Regions from separate parts of the Shewanella sp. 433 genome, predicted to be linked through region 1. Evidence: riboswitches for the same ligand, from Rfam matches in the RefSeq annotation. Region 1 holds a riboswitch; the other holds the start of a gene.
The links. A riboswitch is a leader RNA that binds a small molecule or an ion and turns the genes downstream of it on or off. The one in region 1 is predicted to bind cobalamin.
Positions count from the first base shown of each region.

Region 2: linked by a shared signal. The riboswitch ahead of AC5YB1_RS05050 (ABC transporter ATP-binding protein) and the one ahead of AC5YB1_RS05880 (TonB-dependent receptor) in region 1 are both predicted to bind cobalamin.

Region 1 covers NZ_CM181703.1:1,301,947-1,312,148, forward strand. The annotation lists gene AC5YB1_RS05855 (lactate utilization protein B) at 1-901, opposite strand, end outside; gene AC5YB1_RS05860 ((Fe-S)-binding protein) at 911-1,654, opposite strand; gene AC5YB1_RS05865 (acyl-CoA dehydrogenase) at 2,106-4,343, shown strand; gene AC5YB1_RS05870 (CLCA_X family protein) at 4,450-5,229, shown strand; gene AC5YB1_RS05875 (cation:dicarboxylate symporter family transporter) at 5,239-7,407, opposite strand; cobalamin riboswitch at 7,760-7,976, shown strand; gene AC5YB1_RS05880 (TonB-dependent receptor) at 8,077-10,050, shown strand.
Region 2 covers NZ_CM181703.1:1,122,161-1,132,362, reverse strand. The annotation lists gene cobO (cob(I)yrinic acid a,c-diamide adenosyltransferase) at 1-269, opposite strand, end outside; gene AC5YB1_RS05075 (cobyric acid synthase) at 382-1,932, opposite strand; gene cobU (bifunctional adenosylcobinamide kinase/adenosylcobinamide-phosphate guanylyltransferase) at 1,952-2,479, opposite strand; gene AC5YB1_RS05065 (adenosylcobinamide-GDP ribazoletransferase) at 2,476-3,243, opposite strand; gene cobT (nicotinate-nucleotide--dimethylbenzimidazole phosphoribosyltransferase) at 3,305-4,333, opposite strand; gene AC5YB1_RS05055 (FecCD family ABC transporter permease) at 4,372-5,436, opposite strand; gene AC5YB1_RS05050 (ABC transporter ATP-binding protein) at 5,436-6,230, opposite strand; cobalamin riboswitch at 6,384-6,554, opposite strand; gene AC5YB1_RS05045 (histidine phosphatase family protein) at 6,708-7,313, opposite strand; gene metH (methionine synthase) at 7,642-10,202, shown strand, end outside.

The sequences.
Region 1 (10,202 bases):
TTTTATCCTGCAGCATCTTGGTGCGACCGTTGTCGACGATGATCACGTGCATCTCACCGTCAGTCTGTGGCCCACGGTAGAATGAGCTGTAGGTGGTGACAGGTTGGCCGGTGGCATTGCGTGCTAAGGTGCGTAGTAGCACGGCGGCGCTGTCGAGATCGGGAACCACCTTATCGATACCCATAGAGTGCAGCTGCAACTTCGGCAGGTTAGCGCCCATATCGGCGTTACCTTCGTTAGTGCACACCACCACAGCGCCTTTATCGGCAATGGCCATGTTCACCCCTGTCATGGCCGCATCGGCCGACAGGAATTGTTCACGCAGGTGAGCGCGAGCCGCACGGGTTAAATAGAGCGGGTCTGATGCGCCAGCATCGGTGCCGAGTTTGTCATGAAATAGATCGCCCACTTCCTCTTTCTTAAGGTGGATAGCAGGTACCACAATGTGTGACGGTGGTTGTTTGGCAAGCTGAATAATGCGCTCGCCTAAGTCGGTGTCGATCACCTCAATGCCATGGCTTTCAAGGTAGGGGTTTAAGTGACACTCTTCGGTGAGCATCGACTTTGATTTGACTAGTTTTTTGACCTGCTTTTCGGCCAAAATCTTATGCACTATCTGATTGTGTTCCACACCATCTTTAGCCCAGTGCACCTGAATGCCATTGGCTTGGCAGTTTTTTTCAAACTCTTCTAGGTATTGGCCTAAATGGGTAAGGGTGTGCAACTTAAGCTCAGACCCTAACTGACGCAGTTGTTCCCATTCGGGTAGGCTACCGGCGGCGCGATCGCGCTTTTCTCTCAGTGTCCATAACGCTTTAGAGTGCCAATCGACGCGAGGTTCATCTTGGCAAAATATTTCGGCTTTTTTCGCATGCGAGGCGGTAGTATGACTCGTAGACATAATGTACTCCTAAAGCGCGGCGTTAATAACTTGGGCGATATGTAAGGTTTCGATTGGCAGCTGTTGGCGCCTGATCATGCCATCTAGATGTAACAAGCATGAGGGATCGAATCCTACTGCGTATTTAGCCCCCGTTTCAGCGTGTGCTTGCGCCTTATCTTTGCCCATCTTGGCTGATACCGCGCCTTCATCGACGGCAAACGTACCACCAAAGCCGCAGCATTCGTCGTGACGGCCTGGGTAGACGATTTCAATATTAGGGATGTCCTTAAGTACCGCTTCCACTTTGTTCATGCGTGGCCCCATCTGTTCACTTGGAGTGGCTAAGTCGAGCATACGTATGCCGTGGCAGCTCAGTTGTAGGCTGATCTTGTGGTTAAACGGCTTGTTAAAGGCACCGATAGGCGCTACATCGTGAAGAAACTCAGTCAATTCATACAGTTTGTTGATCACAGCTTGGGCTTCTGGGCTGCTGTCAAATTCGTGGAAATTTTCTTTTGCGGCCACTAAGCAGGAAGCGGCGGGGCAGACGATGGCATCGCACTCGACGCCTTTAAAGGCGTTAAGCAGTTTGAGGGTGGTTTTTTTAGCCTCGTCAAAGCAACCCGAGTTAGTCATTGGTTGGCCGCAGCAGGTTTGCCCTTTAGGTAAGATCACCTGATGACCTAGTTTTTCCAATAGTTCAACGGTGGCGATACCAACGTGGGGCATCATTTGATTAACCAGACAGGGTATAAACAGTGCTATCTTCATGAAGCGCTCTCTTATTCAGTGACTGCATGGGAACCTATGTACTGGCAAGGAGATGCTCGAGTTGCCGTTACACAAGCAATGAATCTTTCCCATCTTGCAGGAATTGTTCGTGCCGATAATTTAAGCGTATATCCTTACAATAAGTAGTGCTAATTTAGTAAATATAAAACGGCATTTTTTCATAAATGAAACAGTCTATGTTCGACTGTTTTTATTGGTAAAATTTCTATGTGCTAGGTCAATAAATGGTGTTTTCAAACGACAATATAAAACGACTGTTTAAATTTTTTTATTTAAGCGTACAGCTGTAACTTTTTGAAAAGGCATATATTTAATCGTCGTCGTCGCTTGTAACTGTTAAATAAAGGCTTTTTTTGTTCTCAGAATGTTTGATCTCCTTCAAATTTTGTGACGTAATGCACACAAATTAAATGGTCGGATGAGTCTGAAGATGAGTATAAGAACAAAATTTAAAAAAGTACTGCCGAGTATTTCTACTACAGAACAAGAGGCGCTCGATGCGGGGGATGTGTGGCTAGAAGGGTCTATCTACCAAGGTGTGCCAGATTTCGACGCCCTGCGCGCTGTACCTGCGGTCAGCCTGTCTGCCGATGAGCAAGCGTTTCTCGATGGCCCTGTGCAGCAGTTGATCGAAATGGTCGATGATTTCGCGCTGCAAAATAGCACTCACCTGCCAGATAATATTCTTAACTTTTTAAAAGAGAATAAGTTTTTCTCTCTAATCATTCCTAAGGCCTATGGCGGGCTGGAATTTAGTCCTTATGCTAATTCGACCATTGTGGCCACCATTGCCGCTAAAAGCTCTGCGGTTGCGGTTACCGTGATGGTGCCTAACTCATTAGGCCCTGGCGAATTATTAATGCATTACGGCACCGATGCGCAGCGCGATTACTGGTTGCCACGCCTTGCTAATGGTCAAGAGATCCCCTGTTTTGCCTTAACGAGCCCTGAAGCGGGATCGGATGCGGGCGGGATCCCGGACGTCGGTACTGTCACTATGGGCGAGTACCAAGGCGAGCAAGTCTTAGGCTTGTCGGTTACTTGGGATAAACGCTACATCACCCTGGCACCTATCGCCTCGGTATTAGGCTTGGCGTTTAAGGTGCATGATCCCCAAGGGTTACTCGGCGGTAAAGAGATGCTCGGGATCTCTTGTGCGCTTATTCCTAAGTCGCATCCGGGCGTGCAGCTGGGTAATCGTCATGATCCTATGGGATGCCGTTTTTATAACGGCACGACTCGCGGCGAGAACGTATTTATTCCGATGGAATTTATCATAGGTGGCCAACAAAATATCGGCCGTGGTTGGCAGATGCTAGTGGCGTGTTTGGGCGCTGGGCGTGGTATTTCATTACCCGCACTTGGGGTGTCAGTCAGTCAGGCGGCATTTAAGTCGTCGGCTGAATACGCCGCGGTGCGTGAGCAGTTTGGTCTATCCATTGGTCAGTTTGAGGGGATTCAAGAGAAGCTGGCCGATATCGCGGGTAAAACCTATCTGCAAGAGGCGATGCGTGTATTGACCACCGAAGGCCTAGGCCTTGGGCTAAAACCATCGGTTGTTACCGCTATAGCCAAATACCATATGACCGAGATCGGCCGTGATGTATTGAACTCGGCGATGGATATTCAGGCGGGTAAAGCGATTCAGCGTGGCCCACAAAATACCTTAGCGTCAGGTTATGTGGCGCAGCCTATCGCGATTACGGTTGAAGGTGCCAATATTCTTACTCGTAACTTGATGATTTTTGGTCAAGGTGTGATGCGCTGTCATCCCCATTTGCAAAGCATGGTGGAGTCGATTCATAGCGATGCCGCCGATGCCGATAAGACATTTAATCGTATCTTTAGGCAAACGGTGGGTTATAGCGTTAACAATAGCTTGCGCGCCTTCCGCCTTGGTTTGCTGCCTTTTACAGCTAATGCGACATCCGGTTTGGGTGAGGTGATTGAATATGAAAAGTCGGTTCATAAGCTTGCCTCTAAGCTGGCGGTGTATGCCGATTTCTCGTTACTGGTATTGGGTGGCAAGCTCAAGCAGGCTGAGATGTTGTCTGCCCGTTTGGGCGATGTCATGAGCTACCTGTATGCGGCAATGGCTGCTATCCGTTATTACGAGCAGAAGGTGTCTGCCGCGAGCCGCGCTGAGGCCGCGCCGTATTTCCATTACGCGACCCGCTGGGCCTTGTGCAATGCAGAAAAAGCCTTGCTGGATTTCCTCGATAACTTCCCATCGGCGCCGACGCGTCAATTGATGAAACTCATCACAGTGACATACTCACCTAAGATGAGGAAAATCAACGATGATCTCGTGCGCGAGTTGGCTCATCAGGCGCAGTTAAATACTGGCTTTAAGCGTCAATTAACCCATCTAGTTAAACCTGTAGCGGGCGATGGTAACTACATTAACGAGCAGGCTTATTTAGCCAAGATTGCTTGTTTGCCGCTACTGGCTAAGGTGAAAAAGGGCTTGAAACAACGCACCTTTAAAAGCGGCGTGAAGTTTGCCTTAACCTTAGATGCCGCGCTTGATGCCGGTGTTATCACCCCGGGTGAACATAAGCAGCTGCAAGATTATAACCTCAAGCGTGAGCGCGCGATCCGTGTCGATGAGTTTGATTTCAACATGAACCTAGTCGATGACAGAGTCGAGTTGAAATTAGCAAATTAATGGCTTGTTATAACCTGTCATGCCATTAATACCAAGCCGCCACTAGGGCGGCTTTTTACTGGGCGCTATCGCTGTTACAATTTGATTTTTATTTGAAGGATATTAAGTGTTAAGCCGTAAAGCCTATCGAAGGCGAGGGCCCGATTACCGCGGTGGTGAACAGGTCAGCTTTAATGACATTAAAGAGGTCTTTGGCCTTAATCATATTCGCCTTGGCAGTTGGGTTGAGACCGACGAAAAGCATAAGGCGGCCAATTTGATCTTTGATGCCTTTGCCGATCTGGCCTTTATGCTCAAGCTGCCGCCTTGCGCAATGGGGCTGCGCCAAAGCCTTAACTTAGCCTTTGGCACTGGTGGTCAAATGGGCGTTCAAGCCCATTATATGCCAGCTCACCGAGAGTTAGCGCTGGCAAAAAATGCTGGCGCGGGGGCGCTTGCCCATGAGTTTTGGCATGCCTTTGACCATTATATTGCGCCGAAAGCCTATCAGGTGCGCACCGCTGGTATCGCCTTTGCCAGTAGTTGTTGGCTGGCCGATGTCGAGCCGATTAAACATCCGCTAAATCAGCGCTTAGCCCATGTATTTCAAACCTGTTTATTAAGTGCCGATGGCCAAGATAGCCACGACTTTGTGACCCGTGCCGTCGCCTTAGATAAACAGTATCAGCGCTACTATTTTGCTAAGCCAACCGAGTTGATGGCGCGGGCCTTTGAAGCCTGTATTGAGAGCCATCCAGAGGTCGATAACCCCTACTTAGTCGATGAAACCTTAAATTCAGATCTCGCGAACGCCGGTGGCTATCCTGATTTGGTGCACCGCGAGCAGATTTTTCAGCAACTACTTAACTATTTTGAACCTCTAGGCGAAGCATTAGCGCGTCAATAAGGCCGTTAATTACTCCACCCAATGTAAAACATCACGAATGATAGACCAGCGCGGTTTATCTTCTGTGGCGCCTTGGCCTAGCATCCAATAGTTATACAGCCGCTGCTGGTGGCCATCGACTTTGCGTAGCTTCTGCCAGTTATTGACGTAATTGAGTAGTGATTGATTGTCTTGGGCGACCGCATAAGCCACCGGATATTGCACCTTACTTTCGAGCAAGGCAATGCCGTAACCGGGGAAGAATAAGGTCCAAGCTGAACCGGCTTCGGCGCTGATCACTACCGCATCATATTTATCGGACTTCTGCCTAAAAAAGGTTTTATAACCGTCGATTTTAACAAAGGTGAGGTTGGGGTAGTTGGCCTTGGCTTCTTCGATAATGTCACTGTGCTCTACATAGGCGATGGTGGTATTTTGCAGCGTTAAAATCGATTGTTTGCGTTTAAAACTGTTGACCTTATGGTCTTTGGTGGCGATAGCTAAATTTAATTTGAGCACAGGGTCAACATAACTCAGCTGATCCATTTGGTTGATATCCATGGCTAAGCCTGACATGGCAATATCGAAAAATCCCGCCTTGAGTGACTCGGCCAAGTGATCTTTATGAAAAGGAATAAACTCCACTTTTACCCCTAAGTCTTCGGCGAGTTTACTGGCCATTGCGCTATCAAATCCCACTAATTGGGCGGCATTATTATAGTAGCTAAAAGGCACATTGCTGGGGATGTAACCCACCTTTAATACTCCGCGTTGACGGATGGTTTGCACATTGGCGATTGGGGCGCTTGGCGTTTTGCCGAGGACTGGGAACTGTTTTTTAACGATAGTCGGCACTTTATCGGCCACCTGCATATTGGCAATTACGCCGCTGGTGACATCAGGGCTGTGGATCAACATGCCCATACCCACTCGGCTCACCACTAAGGTCAAGGCGACTCCTACGACGACGCCAATACATAATTTCAGCAGTTGTGGTGGGCGCAGTCTTAAACGCCGCTCAAACAGGGATACCGTGAGTAGTGTTAAGGCAAATAGGTACATAACGGCGGCTATAGAGTTAAATTTTCCGGTAATAAAGCCTGACATCACAAACAGTTGAAACAGATCTTGCGGCAGATGCAGTAAGTCCAACATAAAAGGAATAGCGACATAGACGCTACCGAACAAAGAGAGCAGACCGCTAATCGACAATGACGGAAGCTCGCTAATGTCCACCGGAGTGCCGTTAAACCAGCCGGCAAACAGCACAAACAAAATGACCGTCAGTTTACCGATATTGGGAAAGGTAAAGGCGATGGGCACCAAAATTTCAATCAGGGTTTCGGCGTCATCGCTGAGGCTTTCATGTTCGCGCATGATCTGCTTACATTCGTCGACAATCACAGGGATCACGATAAAAATATTGCCGGTCGCGAATGCGGTGACCACGCTCGATTTTGCGATGCGCAGCGCTTGGGCATAGGTCACTGGGGTGAGTGAGGCGATGATCCACGGCAACAGCCAGAAAGTGAGCAGTAAACAAAGCACAAAATAGCTGATGAGATACACCTGCATACTGGCAAATTCATCGACTCCCATCGTGCCCGCCGCCGAGGCCGACATGGCAAAAATCCCTATCGGCAAGACCCGTACCAGCGCCTGAGTGATCTTAGAGAATATCTCGCTACAGGTATGCATAAAGGTGATGATAAGCTGTTTGTTTTCGCCCTCCATGCCAATGAGCGCCAGCCCCATGGCGATACTGAATACCACCATAGCAGGCACATAGCCCGCCGCCATCGACTCAAACGGGTTAGCCGGAATATACAGCTTAAAGTAATCGATAGGAGTCGTGGGCTCGACAATGCTGGTGCTGAAAAAAGAGGCCGTTTCAACAAAAGGAAATGACAGCGGCATGAGGGCCACCAGCACTAAGCCCATAAGCCACAGCAGTAACATGATGACGCCAGCGCGGCTAAAAATTAAACTGGCGGTGGTGCGCTTCAGTTTGCCGATACCGCCAATGAGAGAAACCAAAATAAAGGGCAGCACCGTCATCTGCATTAACAGAATGACGCTGGTGCCAATATTACTGAGCCAGCCGACCGACTCGCCAAAAAACAAGCCCACGCCAAAGCCTATAAACATGGCCACTATCATCTGGGTGGAGCTTTGCATCGCGCGCAGTTTTGTTAGCACAGGTTGATTCCATTTGAGTAGTCGATAACGCCCGGCTAGATGACGACAATGACTGGTGGGTAAATAATCGCTTACTGGTTGTTTATTATAGGGTCTGTAGCAAGGGAGGATAAAGGGTTAACAGTGATTATTGTCAGTATGGTGATTTATTTGTGTTAAAAATTATCATTACTAACGTCAATGGCGAAACGACTTACTGTGTATGCAGATGTGAGCGGTGATTTGTATGACACTGACTTAACATGCTTTGTTAGACTTTTATCCGTTTAGACGTCTATAATGCCCGCGGTCTTGACGGCGATGCCACTTTGTATGGAATAACAGTTGTGCATTGCCGTTATAGGTAACCAAATTCGAGTCAATCTTTTGTGGTGCCCAGTTGCGTCAGTCGCAATGGGATAATCGGGAAGCCTGTGAAAATCTGGCACTGCCCCCGCAACGGTGAAAGGTGAAAGCTGGGTGCGCTTGCTATAACTAAGCGTTAAAAAAACTCAGTCTTGTCGTATCAACCGCAGTTTGGGTTTATACCTATCCTCAGTCCGGAGACCGGCCCTTAAGGTGATTTTGAGATTTCGGCGGGCAGATCTCGAAATGCGACCTCATATCGTCTATCCGGCGGCGTGAAGTCGTGACCTCTTGCCCCGTTTCCCTTTTAGGAGTTAAAGGTAAATGGGTACACAACCTACAGCTATCGCCCTGTTAATTGGCGGTTTATTTAGTTTTTCTGCGTTTTCAGTGACGGCGCAAAATGACCCCTCTGCGCAAATCAATATCGGTGAGACCATTACCGTTATTGGTCGCAATGTCAGTACCCCTCTCAATATTGCCGCTAACGTCAATGTGATTGATGCCGCGGCGATTGAGATGAGTGGCGCAACGAGTTTAACCGAAGTGTTACGCGGTCAAAGTGGTATACAGATTTCTGATTCAAACACCGGAGCCGTATTTGCACTGCGGGGCTTTAGTGCTAGCCAAGCGGCGAGTAATACCTTGATTTTGATTGATGGACGTCGATTGAACAATATTGATATTGCCGCCCCAAGCATCAGCGCTATTGCCCTTAATCAAGTTGAGCGCATCGAGATCATGTCCGGGAGTGCGGGGGTGTTATATGGCGATCAGGCGGTGGGTGGTGTGATTAACATCATCACCAAGGCGCCACAGGGCAGTGGTGGCAGCGTGCAGCTTTCTTGGGGCAGTTTTGATACCTATAAAGGTAACCTTGATGTGTCAGGGGCGATAAACGCTAATTGGCGTTTTTATGGTGCGGCCAGTTATAACCAAGGGGATAACTATCGCGACCATAACGCGAATGAAACCTCATCGTTATTAGGGCGCTTGCAGTATCAAGACGATGCGCAGCACTTTTTTGCCGAAAGCAGTTACTATGACAACCGTCGAGAATTGGCTGGTGCATTAACCCTTGAGCAGATTGAACAAGACCCACGCCAATCAAATGCCAGCGCCCCAGGGGCCTATGACAGTTATCTGCATGAGATGACCACGGCGCTGCGTTCGGGCTACCAGCGTCAACTCAATCAGCAGTGGGAGCTTGGGGCGGATATTAATTATGCCGACACCTTAATCACTGGCCTCAATAGCTGGGGCAGCAACCGCCGTGATACGCGCTCATTACTAGAGTTTAACCCTAAGGCGATTGCTAACTTTACCACTGGCAACGGGCCGTTAACCTTAGTGAGCGGGCTCGATTTAAGCCGTGGTGAGTCGGTGTTTAGTAGTGGCCGTGAAAACGTGCAAAAGCAGATCAGTGCCTATGTGCAAGCCACTGTGCCACTGACTCAAAGTGTCAGTTACATTGTGGGGGGGCGTTATGCCGAGGTGACCGACGATCTGCGCGATCCCAGCGCCTACGCTAACGGCATTGAGTTGGATCAAGATGCCCACGCATTTGAACTTGGGATTAACTATCGTCCTACCAACGCTCAGCGTTTTTACCTGCGCGCCGACGATAATTTCCGCTTTGCCAAGGTTGATGAGCAAGCTTATACCCCGGCCAATGTGAAGGGGCTCAAGCCGCAAACTGGCCGCTCTTATGAAGCGGGGTGGGACTGGACGCTAGCGCAGCAAACACTGCGAGTGAGTGCCTATCGTCTCGAACTAGAAGATGAAATAGTGTTCGACCCTAGCGCCGATACTCCAACTGGTGGCAGTTTCCCTGGTGCTAACGTGAACGCCGATGCATCACGTCGTTATGGCGTCAGTTTAGATTGGGATTGGCAAGTCATGCAGCAGGTGCTGCTGGGGCTTGAATATAACTACATTGATGCCGAATTTACCGATGGCGTTAATGAGGGTAAGTCACTCTCTTGGGTGGCGAAGCATTCGGGTCGTGGCTATATCAGTTACGATATCAGTGAACATGTGCAACTGTTTGTTGAAGGTCTGTATACGGGGGAGCGCTTTATTGAGGGCGACAATGCCAACGTTGATCCTAAGCTAGCGGATTACCTGCTCACCAATGTCGCGCTTAACTATACTCGCGGCGCATGGTTAGCCAGCTTGCGAGTCGATAACCTACTTGATGAAGAGTATGTTAGCGCAGGTTATTACAGTGCATGGGGCAACGGTTATTACTCGGGGACTGGCCGCGCGCTGCGTTTAACCGCGAGCTACCGCTTTTAAGCGGTAATGCGTGCACGCCAAGTGACTTAAAGTAAGATAAAGCCAATCAGGTTTGCTGATTGGCTTTTTTATGGCCGCAATTTTATCGTAAGTGTATGCTAGAGCTAGCATTACTCGTGAGGTTCAGGCTTAACAGCTCCTTAAATTGATTA
Region 2 (10,202 bases), 180 kb from region 1:
ACCACGGCGGCTTTTTTGCCGTGGCCCACTGCGCGGGTAATATTACCAAAGCCACCAGTAGACTTGCCTTTACCATTGCCGGTAAGTACCAGTAACACACCTTTTTCGATTTGCGCCTGCGCTATCTTGGCATCGACCGCCGCCTTCACTTTTTGTTGGCGCGCCTTATGACGCTCGGCTTTATCCTGCGCTCTGCTGTCGTGATCGCGCTCAGGGCTGTTATCAGTGCTGCTCTGGTGATTGTTTTCACCCTTGTTAATATCCGTCATCATCTTTGTCTCTTGTGTGGTATCGCCGTGATGTAACGGCTTGTAATTGGGTTAATTTTTAAAGCTAATGCTCAGCTCACCTTACTTATATTGGGCTCATTTTATACTGGGCTTAGACGCCAGCGATGAGCTGCTGCAGCTTATCCATGTCCATATTTTCGGCCAACATATCGGCTAAGCGATCTAACTGTTGCTGCCTAAGCTCATCGATATCGATGGCGGGGGCGTGGGTCATTCCCGCCCAGCGCAGCAGTAGCTGGCACGCCTTGGGCTGATCAAAAATGCCATGCAGATAGGTGCCCAATATCTGCCCATCGGCGGATAAATAGCCATCTTCGATATCAACCCCATGATTGCCATCATCGGCGCGCAGACGCAGTAGGCTTTGCCCCTGACCTAAATGTTGGGATTGACCACAGTGGATCTCATACCCACTCACCTTGGCTTGTTCGCCTAGCAAATTCAATACGCCCGATACCTGCGCCAAACGCTTAGTGGCGGTTAATTCGGTGACCAGCGGCAAAAGCCCCAGCCCCTCACTCTCGCCAGCCTCGCCCTCGACACCTAACGAATCGTCAATGGCCAGCCCCAGCATCTGATAGCCGCCGCAGATCCCAATGACCTTGCCGCCATACCTAAGATGAGTTTGCAGCAATGTGTCCCAGCCATTACCCAGCATAGTCGCTAAATCTTGGCGCACGCTCTTGCTGCCGGGTAAAATAATCAGGTCCGCTTGGGGCGCAGTGCCATCAAACGCAGATGTGACGGTTAAATAACTAAACTCAATATCAGGGTGTAAGCGCAAGGCATCGAAATCGGTATGATTGCTAATGCGCGGCCACACCAATACCAACACCTTAAACTTAGGGTGAGTAGATTTTTGCGGCGCGACCATTAGGGCATCTTCGGCGTCCAGATAAAGGTCATTGAGATACGGCAGTACCCCTAATACAGGTTTGTTGATCTCAGCTTCTAGCCAATCTAATCCCGATTGCAGCAGGCTAATGTCGCCGCGAAAACGGTTAATCACCACCCCTTTAATTCGCGCACGCTCAGAGTCGGACAACAAGGCCAAGGTACCAACGATATGGGCAAACACGCCGCCTTTATCGATATCGGCGATCAAGATAACCGGGCAATCGACCGCTTCGGCAAAACCCATGTTGGCAATGTCGCCCTCACGTAGATTGATCTCTGCTGGGCTCCCCGCCCCCTCGACCATGACAAGCTCATACTGCGCCGTTAACCTTGATAGCGAGTCGAGCACAGCTGCCATCGCCTTGGTGCGATACCCTGCGGCATTTTTGCCAAAATAGGCTTGACCGTCCATATGGGAAAGGGCTTTACCTTGCACTATCACCTGCGAGCTGGTGTCGGAACTTGGCTTTAATAAAATAGGATTAAAATCGGTGTGCGGTGCTAAGCCACAGGCCACCGCTTGCAACGCCTGCGCGCGGCCAATCTCACCACCATCGGCGGTCACCGCGCTGTTTAGCGCCATATTTTGCGGCTTAAAGGGCGCCACCTTGACCCCGTTACGGGCAAAGTAACGACACAGGCCAGCCACTAAGGTGCTCTTGCCCGCATCTGATGTGGTGCCCTGCACCATCAAGACGTTGGCCACGGCTTTATTTTGCATAGCATTGTTATTGGATTGACTCATCGTCTCATCATCTTATTGCTTATCCCTTTAAGCGCATCGGCAGGCCAGCGGTGACTAAGGTTACCTCATCGGCAAGGGCCGCTATCGCCTGATGCAACCAACCGGCTTCATCGACAAAGCGCCGGCTCAAGGGATCGGCTGGGACTATGCCGCTGCCCACCTCATTGGAGATTAAAATAACATCGCCCGGGAGCGCCGTAAGGGTTGCCAGCAACTGCGCCTTCACCTGCGGCCAGTCGTGCTCGTCGCTGAGCAACTGATTGGTCAGCCACAAAGTAAGGCAATCGACTAAGATCACCTGCTTAGCGTGAGCCTGCTGAGCCAAACATTCACTTAAATCCAGTGGACACTCAAGCATACGCCACGCAATCTCATCGCCCGCACGCTCGGCTTGATGACGTGCAATCCGCGCCGTCATCTCATCGTCAAAGGCCTGGGCAGTGGCGATAAATAACGCCTCGGCGCCGCGGGCAACATAGTGCGATACCAACGCCACACCATGGCTGGATTTACCACTGCGCGCACCACCTAATACCAAATGGATCATAGGGTGATGGCCAAGATAAACAGGTAACAGGTAAGCTCTGCCACCTGCTGCGCCGCGCCTAAGGTATCGCCCGTGTAGCCACCAATTTGACGCCTAAAACCGCGGATAAGCAGATAACGCACCAGCAACAGCAAGGCACACAAACTCAGCGCATTGGCGATGCCCGCCACCCATAAGGTGATCACTCCGCTGGCCAGCAATATCAGCAACTCATTGACGGTTTGCGATTGTGCCAGCGGCTTACTCTTACTGCTGGCATCTTCACGCACATAAGGCTCAGAAAAAATCAGCGACGCCGCCACGACTCGGCCAAGGCAATGGGCCACTATCAGCGCCGCCGCCACTAAATCGGCCTGATACAGAGCGATTTCGCTGAGCAGCACAAACTTAAACAACAGCGCAAACACTAAAGCCAACACGCCATAGGTGCCGATCCGCGAGTCTTTCATGATGTTGAGCTTATCTGCCAGCGTCCAGCCACCGCCAAAACCGTCGGCGGTATCGGCGAGGCCATCTTCATGAAAGCCGCCAGTCACCAGCACACTGGTTACCATCGCCAAGATGATGGCAACGCTGCTGGGCAGCACCATGCTGGCCAGCGTATAAACCAGCGCGCTTATCGCCCCTACCAGCACGCCCACCAAGCCAAAGTAACGGCTCGCCTGATTGAGCCGCTGGCCGTTAACCTCGACCCAGCGAGGCATAGGAATGCGGGTAAAAAAGCCCATGGCAATCAAAAATAGGCTTAACTCTTTATGCAGCATCTGCTTCACTCCCGTCCGCTTGCCCTGTTAGTGCAATGTTCTAAATCGCTGGTTAAATGGATTAAATCGCGATGCCAACATCTTGCAGGCTCGCCATCTCGTTATAAAACGCCGCAGCAGCGCGCACTAACGGTAAGGCCAGCGCCGCCCCCGTGCCTTCACCTAAACGCATCTCTAACTGTAATAGCGGCTCAGCTTGCAGATGTTGCAGCATCAACAGATGCCCAGCCTCATCTGATTGATGGGCAAAAATCATGTAATCACGCGCCGCTGGGGCGATGGTCACCGCCAGTAGTGCGGCTGCGGTGGCAATAAAGCCATCGACCAAGATCAGCATTTTCAGCTCGGCCGCCGCCAACATGGCACCGGTCATCTGCACAATTTCAAAGCCGCCCAGCGCCGCCAATATCTGCTGTGGTGTGTTTAATTGCCCTTGATGTAGCTGTATGGCTTGAGTGATTAAGGCCTGTTTACGCTGCAAGGTTTCGCTGTCGATACCAGTGCCGCGCCCAACACAAGCGGCGACATCCACAGGTAAGAGCGCCGCCATAATCGCCGCCGCCGAGGAGGTATTGCCAATGCCCATCTCGCCAAAAGCAATGAGATTAGTGCCATTGTCATGATGCAAGGCCACCCGCGCCTTCGCCATAGCAAAGCCTTGCTCAACACAGGAAGCTGACATGGCCGCCTCGAGATGAAACGCGCGCGTGCCGGCGCCAAGGCGCTGATCGATAAGCGCCTCATGGCCTGTAACTGGATGGGCGATACCACAATCGATCACCTCCATCTCAAAGCCTGCTTGGGCACAAAACACATTGATGGCCGCGCCGCCATGCAGAAAATTAAGCACCATCTGGGTGGTCACTTCGCTAGGGGCAATCGACACGCCCGCGCTGGCAATACCGTGATCGCCGGCAAACACCAGCAGCTTAGGCTGCTTAATCGTCGGACACGTTGCCCCCAGCACCTGCGCCACTTGCAGCGCCAAGGGTTCGAGTCGGCCCAATGCGCCTAATGGCTTGGTTTTACAATCGATTTTTTGCTGAATCTCGCCATCAAATTGGTGGTTCACCGGCGTTACGCTAAACATGGGTTATATCCTTAACGGGTCTGCAGCTGGCCTCGCCTTTAGCCACGGCGCTTGCTGCCTAAAATAAACAAGAAAAACACACTGCCGATCACCGCGGTAATAATGCCGATAGGCAGCTCTTGGTAACTCAGCAAGCAACGGGCTAATACATCGACCCAGATCATAAACAGCCCACCCACCAACCCTGTGGTCAACAAGGCGAAGCGACCAGGCAGCAACAGGCGCACCATATGCGGGATCATCAAACCCACAAAGCCGATTCCGCCACAGTTAGCCACCAGCACGGCTGTGATTAACGAGCACAAAAGCAACATGGCTAGGCGCAGGCGCTGCACATCGATCCCTAAAGTGTGGGCGGTTTCATCACCGGCTTTCATGGCAACTATCTGGCGTTTAAACAGCAATATGATCACAGTTGCGCCTGCCACCACCAACAAGGGCAGCCCCAAGCCAGACCAACTGGCCTTGGCAAAACTGCCCAAACTCCAAAACAGCACAGAGGCGGCCGCCTGAGGGCCCGAAAAATAGAGTAATAAACTGGTAAGCGCACCAAACATAAAGGAGATCGCCACCCCAGAAAGCAGCATGCGCTCGATTTGAGTGCTCATGGCGCGGCCGCACAAGGCCAATACCATTAGCACAGAGAGACTGGCGCCAATAAAGGCGCCCATCGGCAGGCTGACGCTGCCAAGCCATGATATGGATAAGGCGTTCGATAGCGCGCCCGCACCGCCAAACAGGGTAAGCACCACTACGGCACCAAAGGAGGCGCCAGAAGAGATGCCAAACAGATAAGGGTCGGCCAGTGGATTGCGGGTCACAGTTTGCAGCACGGCGCCGGCGATGGCTAAACCAAAACCGGCGATAAACGCCAGCACGATGCGCGGCATCCGCAGCTCCATCACAATGCGGGCGGTGACGCTGCTTGGACGCTCACCGCCAAGGGTGGCCAGCACCACATCGACCACTTGGTTAAAGTCGATGTGCGCCGCACCAAAACTGGCGGCTAACAGCGGCGTCATTAGGCTTAATACCCCAAACCCTGTGACCAATAGCAGGCCGCGCCAAAGGCGCTCGCTGGCCGATAATCCGGGCGAGCGCATCATGGCGTCTCCCCTTGGGTGACATTATGGTAGCCATAAAAGTAATTAATTTGCGGATTACCGTGTTGTGGGTGCGGGCTCACTTGGCAGCACACCTCAAAGACCTCTGCAATACGCTGCTCGGTCAACACCTCATTGGGGCGGCCTTGGGCAACTGCGTGGCCTTGGTCGAGCAGCAGCAATTGGTCACACAGGGCGCTGGCTAAATTAAGGTCATGGATCGAGATAACCACCGTCATCTCTAAGCTACGCAGTAGCTCTAAGATCTGTATTTGATAACGGATATCTAAATGATTAGTGGGCTCATCGAGGATCAGCAGCTTGGGCTTTTGCACTATGGCGCGGGCGATCAACGCCCGTTGTTTCTCGCCGCCAGAGAGTTGCTCATACCCTTGGTCGGCCAACGCGGTTAAACCTACTGTGGCTAAGGCGCGGCGCACATCGTGCTTGTCTTGGTCGCTGGTGAGCGAAAACGCCCCCTTATGGGGCGTCAACCCTAGCGCCACCAGCTGCGCCGTGGTCATGTCAAAATGGTGCGGCGTGTCTTGCAGCACCACCGCCACTTGCTGGGCAAAGGATCGCGCCGAAAAGTCGCCCACCGCTCGGCCAAATAAGGTGATATCGCCTTGGCTTGGGGTCAAATAACGATATAGACAGCGCAGTAAGGTGGATTTGCCGGCGCCATTAGGGCCGATGATCCCCAGCATTTGACCTTGGGGCAGTTCGACACTGACATCAGCCAAAATGGCGCGCTCGCCCACGCGCCAACTAAGGTGTTGGGCAGATAACGCCATAGGGATTGACGTCACAGGCTCACCATCCAAGCCGCAAAGCAATAGGGTAAAATGTGTTGCGACCGCGTAGGTGTCGACCTGCCGCTGTCAAGCGGGGCTAGCGCCCCAAGTCGATTGTTCATCTTTAGCTCCCTCAAGTCACCCGCTTGAGTCATTAGGCTATAGCATAAGGCAGGTATCCTGACTTGTGGTTGCAGACAAGGCCAATTGCCTTACTCAACACACTCACAGTTGCGGGTACAGTTTGGGCTGATGACCTTAGGTCACTCCCCAATTCCCTATTAAGTTTGAGTTACTCGACCCACGTTAAGTGAGTCGCTGCTCAACACCTTACGCTCGGCGTCATCTGTATGCTAGACACCTAAAATTGTTGGCTATTATGCGGTATTTCCCCTAGGAGGCAAACCACCTTTTGTATTTGCCGCGCTGGTTAACGACAAACGCTGGTAACTAACGCCCCAACATTGAGCTTAACCATTAACTCCAATGCAAGCGCCAATAGCCTTTACCATCGTTATCGACCAAGTGGCTTAACTTAACCACACTGGCATAATCGAGACTTAACTGGGTATAGAAGCCGACTTCGCCGCGGATCCCCAGCGCCAACCCCATCAAATGGCGGATAACCCCACCATGGGTAATAAGCAGCAGGGTATTGCCACTGTGCCTATGTAACACTTGCTCGATACAGGTCTCAATACGCTGCTCAAAGGCATCTAGCGGCTCACTGCCTGGCAATGGTGCGCGCCAGGGATCTTGCCAGTAGGCGTTAAGCGCCTCGCTATGCTCAGCGAACAAGGTATCAATCATCTCACCGTCCCAGTCGCCAAAGTCAATCTCCATCAAACCCGCCTCGACATGGCAAGGTAACTGCTTTTTTTTAGCGTAATACTCGGCAAACCCTTGGCAGCGGCTTAGGGGAGAGGTCACCAGCGCATCTATCGTCTCGGGTAATTTAGTCGCACAGGCCAGTTGCATCTGGGCAAATCCCAGCTCACTCAAAGGTAGGTCGCTTCGGCCTCGCAACACATTGCCGCCCTCGCACTGACCATGGCGCATTAAATAAAAAATCGTTTGTGTCATTGGCTTACCTTGATATTTGTCATGCCGTGGCAGCATACGCCGAGACAAGGCGACAATGCAATATGGTTCACACTGCCCCGCGGGCTGCCATTGTGCCAAAATAAACATCACCCACAGGCTAAGCGGCAGCCTATAAGCCACTGGGCTAACGAGGGGGAAAACTGATACTCTTTTGACTTGCCCTAAGCCTAATAAGTCGCTTACTATAGCAATTACTATAGACGTCTATACGTTTATACATCTAAAAATAATAGCAGGGTGATCACACCCTCGTCGCACTGCATCGGCAGTCGTGAACATGCATCGAGTAGGATATAGGTAGAATTTTATGGCGACCCGACCCCCTGTTACCCCAATAAGACAGATAACAGCGCAGATCCGCGAGCAGCTCGAATCACGTATTTTAATCCTCGACGGTGCCATGGGCACCATGATCCAAGATCATAAGCTTGAGGAAGCCGCCTTTCGCGGCGAGCGTTTTAAAGACTGGCCCTGCGATGTCAAAGGTAATAACGATCTGCTGGTTCTGACTCAGCCAGCCATTATCAAAGATATCCATAAACAGTACCTACTCGCTGGCGCCGATATCATCGAGACCAATACCTTTAACGCCACTCGTATCGCCATGGCCGACTACGAGATGCAAGATCTGTCTGTTGAAATTAACCTTGAAGGCGCGCGTCTTGCCCGCGCCGCGGCCGATGAAGTCAGCGCTGAAACGGGGCGCGCGTGTTATGTTGCCGGGGTACTTGGCCCCACCAACCGCACCTGCTCGATTAGCCCAGATGTTAACGATCCCGGTTACCGTAATGTCAGCTTCGATGAGCTGGTCGATGCCTATATTGAGTCGATTGAGGCGCTGCTTAAAGGCGGCGCCGATATCATCATGGTGGAAACCATCTTCGATACCCTCAACGCCAAAGCCGCGTTGTTTGCTATAGAAACGGTATTTGAACAGCTTGAGCTGCGAGTGCCCATCATGATCTCAGGCACCATCACCGATGCCTCGGGCCGCACCCTCACAGGGCAAACCACCGAAGCCTTTTACAACTCGCTGCGCCACGTTAAGCCACTGTCGATTGGCCTTAACTGCGCCCTTGGCCCGCAAGAGCTGCGCCCCTACGTGCAAGAGTTGTCAAAAATTGCCGAATGTTATGTGTCGGCGCACCCCAATGCGGGGCTGCCTAATGAGTTTGGTGGCTATGATGAAAGCCCCGAAGAGATGGCAAGCGTTATCGGTGAGTGGGCACAAGAGGGCTTTTTAAACATTATTGGCGGCTGCTGTGGTAGTACACCGGCCCATATTAGCGCCATTCGCGAGGCGGTTATCTCCCATGCGCCGCGGGCGCTGCCCGACATCCCAGTGGCTTGCCGCTTGTCGGGGCTTGAGCCACTGACCATAGATGCCAACTCGCTGTTTGTGAACGTGGGCGAGCGCACCAATGTCACCGGCTCGGCTGCCTTTTTACGGCTGATCAAAAATGGCGAATATGAAACCGCCCTCAGCGTCGCACGTGAGCAGGTAGAAAACGGCGCCCAGATCATCGACATCAACATGGATGAAGGCATGCTCGACGGCGTCGAGGTGATGCAGAAATTCCTTAACCTTATCGCCTCTGAGCCCGATATCAGCCGGGTGCCGATTATGATCGACTCCTCTAAATGGGAAGTGATAGAGGCAGGCCTTAAGTGCATTCAAGGCAAAGGCATAGTCAACTCCATCTCGTTGAAAGAGGGCGAAGCGCAATTTATTCACCACGCCAAATTGGTTAAACGTTATGGCGCCGCGGCCATCATCATGGCGTTCGATGAGCAAGGTCAGGCAGACACCAAGGCACGTAAGATCGAGATCTGTACCCGCGCCTATCGGGTGTTAGTCGATAAGGTGGGCTTCCCGCCAGAAGATATTATTTTCGACCCCAACATCTTCGCCATTGCTACCGGTATTGACGAGCATGACAACTACGCTGTCGACTTTATTGAAGCCACTCGTGAGATCAAACGCACCCTACCCCACGCGATGATCTCGGGCGGGGTATCGAACGTGTCGTTCTCATTCCGTGGTAACAACCCGGTGCGTGAGGCGATTCATGCCGTGTTCCTCTATCATGCGATTCAAGCGGGAATGGACATGGGTATCGTCAACGCAGGTCAGCTGGCGATTTATGACGATATCGACAGCGAGTTAAAAGCGCGCGTTGAAGCGGTAGTGCAAAACCTGCCCTGCCCAGTGGTAGATTCAAATAACACCGAGCAACTACTTGAGGTCGCCGAGAAGTTTCGCGGTGATGGCAGCCAAGTGGCTAAGAAAGAAGATTTAGAGTGGCGCAGCTGGGAGGTGAGCAAACGTCTTGCCCATGCCCTAGTGAAAGGCATTACCGACTTTATCGATGAAGACACCGAAGAAGCAAGACAGCAGGCGACTCGGCCACTGGATGTGATTGAAGGGCCGCTCATGGATGGCATGAACGTGGTCGGCGATCTCTTTGGTTCGGGCAAGATGTTTTTGCCCCAAGTGGTCAAATCGGCGCGAGTAATGAAAAAAGCGGTCGCCTACTTAAACCCCTATATCGAACTGGAAAAAGTCGAAGGTCAGTCTAACGGTAAAATCTTGATGGTCACTGTTAAAGGTGACGTGCACGATATCGGTAAGAACATCGTCGGCGTGGTGCTGGCCTGTAATGGCTATGAGGTGATCGATCTTGGGGTGATGGTCCCCGTTGAGAAGATCATCGAGGTCGCCAAGGCGGAAAATGTCGATATCATCGGCATGTCAGGCTTAATCACCCCGAGTCTCGATGAGATGGTGCACAACGTTAAAGCCTTCCATAAGGCGGGGCTTACTATCCCGTCGATCATTGGCGGCGCGACCTGCTCGAAAATTCATAC